Regions from separate parts of the Kitasatospora sp. NPDC088351 genome, predicted to be linked through region 2. Evidence: riboswitches for the same ligand, from Rfam matches in the RefSeq annotation. Region 2 holds a riboswitch; the other holds the start of a gene.
What was found. A riboswitch is a leader RNA that binds a small molecule or an ion and turns the genes downstream of it on or off. The one in region 2 is predicted to bind glycine.
Positions count from the first base shown of each region.

Region 1: linked by a shared signal. The riboswitch ahead of gcvP (aminomethyl-transferring glycine dehydrogenase) and the one ahead of gcvT (glycine cleavage system aminomethyltransferase GcvT) in region 2 are both predicted to bind glycine.

Region 1 covers NZ_JBFBIL010000027.1:81,222-85,631, reverse strand. Annotated here, with positions in the region: gene AB0P06_RS20315 (MFS transporter) at 1-345, opposite strand, end outside; gene AB0P06_RS20310 (PRC and DUF2382 domain-containing protein) at 488-1,717, opposite strand; glycine riboswitch at 1,941-2,044, shown strand; gene gcvP (aminomethyl-transferring glycine dehydrogenase) at 2,283-4,410, shown strand, end outside.
Region 2 covers NZ_JBFBIL010000038.1:22,588-26,997, forward strand. Annotated here, with positions in the region: gene gcvH (glycine cleavage system protein GcvH) at 79-459, opposite strand; gene gcvT (glycine cleavage system aminomethyltransferase GcvT) at 620-1,741, opposite strand; glycine riboswitch at 1,970-2,076, opposite strand; gene AB0P06_RS24440 (enhanced serine sensitivity protein SseB) at 2,266-3,060, shown strand; gene AB0P06_RS24445 (enhanced serine sensitivity protein SseB C-terminal domain-containing protein) at 3,209-4,150, shown strand.

The sequences.
Region 1 (4,410 bases), on a different contig from region 2:
GCCCTGGAGGACGCGGGCGACGACCAGCCAGGTGAAGGAGTGGGTGGTGACCGCGAGTGCGGACCCCGCCACCAGGCCGGCCAGCGAGATCAGCAGCATCGGCTTGCGGCCGCGCAGGTCGCCGAAGCGCCCCAGCAGGGGGGTCAGCACGGCGGCGGAGAGCAGGTTGGCGGTCATCAGCCAGGTGATGCTGGAGCCCGAGACGCCGAGCTCCTTGGCCAGCGAGGGCAGGATCGGAACGACCGCGGTCTGCACCACGCTGAACGACAGCATCGCCAGGATGAGGGCCGGCAGGACCCGGGCGCTGCTTGGCTTCGTGGTGGTGGGCTGTGGTGCCTCACTCACGGTTGCTTCCTCCTGTACATGGTGAATGAACTGAAGTAACCATGCAGGGGGATACTTCAGTGTGTCAAATATCGATTGGTGAAGCTTTGGCAAAGTCGAGGACCCCGGGCCGCGGCGGCCCGGGGTCCTGCTGATGTCCGGTTCAGATGAGCGGCCGGACCGGAGCCTCGCGGGCCGGTTCGTCCACCGCACGGGCGGCTGTGGCCGGGTGCGGAGTGTGGGCCGCCGGGGGTGCGGGCGTGTGGACGGACGCCGTCGCGGGGGGCGGGGCGGGCGCGGTGGCGTCGTGCACCTCGATGTGCTCGCGCCGCAGCTCGTCGCGGATCACCTCCTCGGTGGTGTACCGCTCGACCACCAGGCGGACCCGCTCGACGGGCGCCAGGTACTTGCGGACCACCGGGCGCTCCTCGCGCAGCGTGACCTCCTCGACGGACTCGGCGATCTCCTTGTTGGTGATGAGCGCGCGCTCGGCCTCGCTGACAGGCGTCCGCTCCACCCGGACCCGCTCGCGGACCACGGGGACGCGGTGCTCCACCGCCTCGGTGATGACGTACTTGCGCAGCTTCGCGGTGCCCAGGACGTGCCACTCGGTGGTGACCTCCAGCCGTTCCTCGCGGCAGGTGAGCTCCACCGGGCTGCCGGGCGCGGGCGGGGCCGGCCGTGCGGCGTCGACTGGGGCGCCGTCGACGGCCGGGGCGCCGTTGACGGCCGGAGTGTCGGGCTCCGTGGTCTGCGGCCGGGGCGCGGCGGCGGGCGCGGTGGCGGTGCCGGCTCCCGAGGCGGTCTCCCGGGCGGGTCCGGACGGCTTGCCGAGGTCGACCGCCGGGGTGGTGGCGTGCTTGGCGGGCGCGGTGTCGGCGGAGTGGAAGGCGAGCGGCCCGGCGGGGGGCGCGGCGTCTGCGGAGTGGAAGGAGAGGTGCTTGGCCGGAGCCGCGGCGGTGGACGCGACGCCTGCGGCCGCGCCCGCCCCCGCCGCGTCGGCGGCCTTCTCCGCCGGGGGGACGGCGCCGAAGTCCAGGTCGGCCGGCTGGTCGGCGTCGGGCCCGGAGCGGTCGTCCGCCGGGGTGTCGAGTCCGTAGTAGCGGTAGAGCTGGAGTTCCTGGGCCGGTGAGAGGTGCTGGCCCACGCCGAAGTCCGGCGACTCCTTCACCAGGGACTTGTCGTACGGCACCCGCAGCTCGTCGCCGGAGAACTCGCTGGTGGTCAGCGGGACGAAGGCGTCCCGGCCGAAGATGCCGGTCCGGACGGCGGCCCACTCCGGCTGGCCGGTGGCGTCGTCGAGGTACACCTCGTCGACCGTGCCGATCTTGTCTCCGTTGCGGTCCACCGCCTTGTGGCCGATGAGGTCCCGGGGATCGATATCGGTTTGCACTCTTTCCTCCCGTGCAGCTGTTCCTGCGGAACGCCGTAGGCCGGCGGTTTGAGCACCCGTTCCCTCCGCCACTTCACACCAAAAGCCATGAACCAGACATACGCGAGCCGGGTGCAGCCGTCCGGGCCGGGTGCTCCGCTGTACGGGTCACGGGTGAAGTGGCCGAGTGACCTGACGTACCCGTGATCGGAGGGCTTCCCGCTGGTACCCTGGGCGCGACCGCCGAGCCCGCTCGGGAGAGTCCCCGACCGCGAAAACCGCTGGTCGAGGCGCCGAAGGAGCAACTCCTCCCCGGAATCTCTCAGGCATCCGTACCGTGTGGGATAGGTCACTCTGGAAAGCAGGGCAGGACCGCCGGCGAGGGAGCCGGCGGCCACCACCCTCACCGACGGTGCAAGCCGACGGTGCGCCCACAGCGCACCGTGCGGGTGAAGCTCTCAGGTCCCGATGACAGAGGGGGAGGCCTGTCGGGTTCGTCCGCCCGGGCCGAGCCGCTGTCCGCAGCGATCGGAGCCGTCCGGCGTGCGGACCCCCGCCGGTCCGTGACCAGGAGGCCTCGACCACCATGAACGCCCAGCCGAACGCCGGACGCTCCACCAGCGCCGCGACCCTCACCGAGCTTGAGCAGGCCAGCCCCTTCGAGACCCGCCACATCGGCCCCGACGCCGCCGCGCAGGAGAAGATGCTGGCCCAGGTCGGCTACGGCTCGCTGGACGAGCTCGCCGCCACCGCCGTGCCCGAGGCGATCCGCTCCATCACCGGTCTGGACCTGCCCGCGGGTCGCAGCGAGGCCCAGGTGCTCGCGGAGCTGCGCGAGCTGGCCGGCCGCAACCGGGTGCTCCAGCCGATGATCGGCCTGGGCTACTACGGGACCTTCACCCCGCCGGTGATCCTCCGCAACGTCCTGGAGAACCCGGCCTGGTACACCGCCTACACGCCGTACCAGCCGGAGATCTCGCAGGGCCGCCTGGAGGCGCTGATCAACTTCCAGACCCTGGTCTCCGACCTGACCGGCCTGCCCACCTCCGGCTCCTCGCTGCTCGACGAGGGCACCGCGGCCGCCGAGGCGATGGCGCTGGCCCGCCGCGTCACCAAGGTCAAGGGCGGTGTCTTCCTGGTCGACGCCGAGACCCTGCCGCAGACCCTCGCGGTGGTCAACACCCGCGCCGTGCCGACCGGGGTCGAGGTCGTCGTCGCCGACCTCTCCGCGGGCATCCCGGCCGAGATCGTCGAGCGCGGTGTCTTCGGCGTGCTGCTCCAGTACCCGGGTGCCACCGGTGTGGTCCGCGACCTCACCCCCGTCATCGAGCAGGCCCACGGCCTCGGCGCGATCGTCGCCGTCGCCGCCGACCTGCTGGCGCTCACCCTGCTGAAGTCCCCGGGCTCGCTCGGCGCCGACATCGCCTGCGGCACCTCGCAGCGCTTCGGGGTGCCGATGGGCTTCGGCGGCCCGCACGCCGGCTACCTCTCGGTGCGCGCCGAGTACGCCCGTTCGCTGCCCGGCCGCCTGGTCGGCGTCTCCGTCGACGCCGACGGCAACCGCGCCTACCGCCTGGCGCTGCAGACCCGTGAGCAGCACATCCGCCGCGAGAAGGCGACCAGCAACATCTGCACCGCCCAGGTGCTGCTCGCCGTGATGGCCTCGATGTACGCCGTCTACCACGGCCCGGACGGCCTGGCGGACATCGCCCGGCGCACCCACCGCTACGCCGCCGCCCTCGCCGAGGGCCTGCGGGCCGGCGGCGTGGAACTGCTGCACGGCGAGTTCTTCGACACCGTCACCGCCGTCGTCCCCGGCCGCGCCGCCGCGATCGCCGAGGCCGCCCGCGAGCACGGCATCAACGTCTACCAGGACGGCGAGGACCGGATCTCGGTCTCCACCGACGAGACCACCACCCGCGAGCACCTGGCGGGCGTCTGGGCCGCGTTCGGCGTCGAGGGCGTCGAGGTCGCGGAGGGCGCCGACGCGCTGCCCGCCGCGCTGCTGCGCGAGGACGAGTACCTGACCCACCCGGTCTTCCACAGCCACCGCTCGGAGACCGCGCTGCTGCGGTACCTGCGCCGTCTGTCGGACCGGGACTACGCGCTGGACCGCGGCATGATCCCGCTGGGCTCCTGCACCATGAAGCTCAACGCGACCACCGAGATGGAGCCGGTGACCTGGCCCGAGTTCGGCCAGCTGCACCCCTTCGCGCCGATCGACCAGGCGCAGGGCTTCCTCACCCTGATCCGTCAGCTGGAGCAGCAGCTGGTCGAGGTGACCGGCTACGACGCCGTCTCCATCCAGCCGAACGCCGGCTCCCAGGGCGAGCTGGCCGGCCTGCTGGCCGTCCGCGCCTACCACCACGCCAACGGCGACACCCAGCGTGACGTCTGCCTGATCCCGTCCTCCGCGCACGGCACCAACGCGGCCTCCGCCGTGATGGCCGGCATGCGCGTGGTCGTGGTCAAGACCCTGGTCGACGGCGACGTGGACGTCGAGGACCTCAAGGTCAAGATCGAGAAGCACCGCGACAGCCTCGCCGTGCTGATGGTCACCTACCCGTCCACCCACGGCGTGTACGAGACCCAGATCACCGACATCTGCGCGGCCGTGCACGAGGCCGGGGGCCAGGTGTACGTGGACGGTGCCAACCTGAACGCCCTGGTCGGCCTCGCCAAGCCGGGCAAGTTCGGCGCGGACGTCTCGCACC
Region 2 (4,410 bases):
GGGAGGCGGCGGGCGACGGGAGGGCGGGGACGGCCGGCCGCGGGGCGGCCGCCGCGCTGCGGCCGCCCCGGCGGACGATCAGGCCTCGGGGTTGGTGAGCGCGTCGTACTCGTCGGCGCTCAGCAGCTCGTCGGTGGCCTCGACGCGGACCTTGAACAGCCAGCCGCCTTCGAAGGGCTCGCTGTTGACGAGGGCGTTGTCGTCCAGGACGGCCTGGTTGACCTCGACGATCTCGCCGGTGACCGGCGAGTACAGGTCGCTGACCGACTTGGTGGACTCGAGCTCGCCACAGGTCTCACCCGCGGTCACGGTCTCGCCGACCTCGGGCAGCTGCACATAGACGATGTCGCCCAGGGCGTCGGCCGCGTGGGCGGTGATACCGACCGTGGAGACACCGTCAGCGGCGGCCGTCAGCCACTCGTGCTCCTTGGTGTACTGCAGGTGCTGGGGGTTGCTCATGGCGTCATTCTCCAGGATGGGAAGCGGGTACGACGAAGCGGTCCGGCGGGCGGACGGCATCGACGTGGATCTACGGGGGGAAAGCGGGCCTCGGCGGACGGGCCGGAGGCGGGCTCCGCCCCGCGCCGGGGAGCTGCCCGGCGCGGGACGGAGCGGGCCCTCAGCGGGCGCGCTTGTAGAACGGCAGCGCCACGACCTGCACCGGCTCGGGCCGGCCGCGGACGTCCACCGCGACGGTGGTGCCGGGCGCGGCGTGCGCCGCGTCCACGTAGGCGATCGCGATCGGCTTGCCCAGCGTGGGGGAGGGGGCGCCGGAGGTGATCCGGCCGATCGGCGTGCCGTCGGCGGAGACCACGGTGTAGTCGGCGCGCGGGACGCGCTTGCCCTCGGAGACCAGGCCGACCAGCACCCGCGGCGGGTGGGCCTCGGCCTCGGCGGCGGCCTTCTCCAGCGCCTTGCGGCCGATGAACGCGCCCTCGTTGGTGGTCTTGTCGAACCGGACGACCCGGCCCAGGCCGGCGTCGAACGGGGTCAGGTCGGTGGACAGCTCGTGCCCGTACAGCGGCATGCCCGCCTCCAGGCGCAGCGTGTCGCGGCAGGACAGGCCGCAGGGCACCAGGCCGCGGTCGGCGCCGGCCTCGGTCAGCGCCGTCCAGACGGGCTCGGCGTCGGCCGGGGCGCAGAAGATCTCGAAGCCGTCCTCGCCGGTGTAGCCGGTGCGGGCGAGCAGCACCTCGCGGCCGGCCACCCGGGCCGGGAGGATCGCGTAGTACTTCAGGCCGGGCAGGTCGGCGTCGGTGGTGTCGGCGAGGATCGCGGTGGACTCCGGGCCCTGGACGGCGATCAGGGAGTAGGTGTCGCGGTCGTCGGTGACGACGGCGTCGAAGCCCTTGGCGCGGGCGATCAGCTCGTCCAGCACCAGCTGGGCGTTGGAGGCGTTGGCGACGACCAGGAAGGCGTCCTCGCGCAGGCGGTAGACGATCAGGTCGTCCAGGATGCCGCCGTCCTCGGCGCAGATCATGGTGTAGCGGGCGCGCAGCACGCCCAGCGCGGAGACGAAGCCGACCAGCGCGTGGTCCAGCATCTCGCCGGCCTGCGGACCGGTGACGGTGATCTCGCCCATGTGGGAGAGGTCGAAGAGGCCGGCCCTGGTGCGGACGGCGAGGTGCTCCTCGCGCTCGCTGCCGTAGCGCAGCGGCATGTCCCAGCCGGCGAAGTCGGTCATGGTCGCGCCGAGGGCGCGGTGCAGCGCGTCGAGCGCGGTGAGGCGGAGGGACGACATGGCCTGGGACTCCTCGGTCTGGGCACTCAGGTGTGCGCACGCCGGACCGGTCCCGCTCGGGGCCGACCCTGCGCGCGGGCATGCGGCGGCTGGGTCTCCCCATCTGTCGTCGTACCTGAGAGCTTCACCGCACGCAGGCCCGCAGCTCTTTACAGCTAACAGGACAACATGGCGGCTTGCACCGTGGGTGGGCGCGTGGCAGAGCCGTGCGCCGCTTTCCAGATGTGCCTAACCCGTGCGGTAAGGGGTGCCTGAGAGTTTCCGGGGAGGACTTGCTCCTTCGGCGCCGGCTGTGCCGCCTGACGGGGCACTCCGGGCTCTCCCGCGCGGGTTCGAGCGGCCTGTATGGAGTTAGGGGCCTCCGTCGGGAAAGCGCGGAGACGCGCACATCATGGCACGTCTGCGCCCCGGGCGGGAGAGGGGGCCCGGGCGGCCCGCTAGGCTGCTCGGCGTCGGCGGGCGCGCCGGCGGGCACGGCGCGGCGCACGAGCACGACACACGGACACAGGGCGGTACAGGGGCGCATGGGGTACCCGGCGGAGCAGCAGCAGGGGTGGGGCGGCCCGGAGACGGCGCCGCAGGGCGGCGGATGGCCGGCCAACGAGCTGGAGCAGGTGCTCACCGCCGCGCTCGGCGACCCGGGCGCGACCGCCCGGGTGATCGAGGTACTGGCCCGCAGCCAGGTGTGGATCCCGCTGCCGGCCGGGGCCGATCCGCAGGGCCAGTCGCTGAACCTGCCGACCGTCGAGCTGGCCGGCGACCCCTATGTGCCGGTCTTCTCCTCGCAGGAGGTGTTCCTGCGGCAGGCGCCGGGGATGGCCTTCGCGGTCGCGCCGGTCTGGGAGTTCGCCCGCGGGCTGCCGCTGGGCATCGGCATCGCGGTGAACCCGGAGGCGGCGGTCGGCATCCCGGTGCCGCCGGAGGGCGTGGCCGAGCTGCGGCGCGGGCCGCGCGAGGACCGCTGGGAGGCCCCGGACAGCCCGACCGGCGGCCGGGTGGCGCTGCGCGAGCCGGTGCCGGGCGAGGACCCGGAGGCCTTCCTGGCCGCCGCCCGGGCCGAACTCGCCGGCCTGCCCGGGGTGCTGACCGCCCGGCGGGCGCTGGCCAGCGTCGAGGGCGAGCCGACCGTGATGTTCATCGGGGTCCAGCTCGACCCGGCGGCCCCGGCCGAGCCGGCCACCGTGAACGAAGCACTGGGCCGGGCACTGGGAACCGCGCCGCTGCCCGGCGGCGTCCACCTCGTACTACTCGATCTCGTGGAGGATCCCGTGGTCGAGTGGTTGCTCAACCAGGTCCGGCCGTTCTACACACGGATGTGACGCGTTCCCTCCCCGCCCGGCGTCGGGCCGGAGGAGGGGACGAGGCAGACACGTCGGCGTGGCGGCGGTCGGTGGCGCGCCATAGGGTGCGTGCAGGCAGCCGCCGGGTCGGCGGGTGAGAGAAGAAGAGGCGCAGCGAGGTGGGCGCATGAGTGCGGGAGCGGTAGCGGGCGGTGCACCGGGGCCCTGGGGCCAGGCGCCCGCCGGGCGCCCCGGCGCGGATCCGGGTGCGCTGGAGCGAGCCCTGCGCGAGGTCGCGCCGGAGCGCTACGAGGCGTACGAGGCGCTGCTGCACGCCCTTGCCGCGGGCCAGGTCTGGATGCTGCTCTGGCACGGCACCCCCGGCAGCCCGGACGCCCAGTACGGGAACATGGAGATCAGCGGCCACGGCTACGCGCCGGCCGTCACCTCGCCCGAGCAGCTGGCGGCGTCCGGCTGGGCCCGGGCGCACGAGGTGATCTCCGGCCGGGAGATCGCCGCCTCGCTGTACCGCACCCGCTGGGGCCTCTGGCTGAATCCGCACGCCCCCGGCGGCGGTGTCGGGGTGCCCTGGGCGGACCTCCGGCGGATCGCGGCGGGGCTGGACCGGCTGCCGGCCGGGCCGCTGAAGCTGAGCGAACCGCAGGTGCCGGCCCAGCAGTTCTTCGCGCTGCTGGAGCGGCAGGCGGGCGAGGTGCGGGCGGTCAGGGCGCTGTGCCGGGCCTGGGTGCAGCCCGCCGTCGGCGAGCCGTACCTGGCCATCGGCCTTGATCTTTACGAGAGTTCGCCACCGACCGTGGAGGCCGTCCGGGCCCTGATGCAGCGGGCGATCGCGGTGGCCCCGGAGGGCCTGGCCGTCTCCACGGTGGCGATGGGGGACGAGTACGACCCGGTGGCGCTCTGGATGCGGGCCAACGCGCGGCCGTTCTTCGACCGTGAGGTGGCCGGCCACGGGCGGCCGGCGACCGCGCCCTACCCGCCGGTGCCGCCACCGCCGTACACCTCGCAGACGGGGCCGGCGTACGGCGGTTACGGCACCCAGCCGCCCGGCCCTGGCTGGCCGGGGCAGCCGCCGCAGCAGCAGCCGTGGCCCGGCTATCCGGGGCGCTGACCGGGCGCGCCGGAGCCCCGCACCGTCGAAAACCAGTACGAGAAGCCGACTTGACGTGACGTCAGGTCGGCTTCCTGGTTTTTCCGGACGATTTTCCGGCCGGTGCCGTCACACATCTTGACATGCCTGTAACAGCTGTGTGAAGAGGGATATGCCGAGAATCCGGAGGTGCATGCGCACAGATCACAGTTGGGCATCTGTCGGTGGTCAGGGCTGGCGCAAGCCAGTTCAGATGGCAGAGAGTTCTGCGCAACGCACCG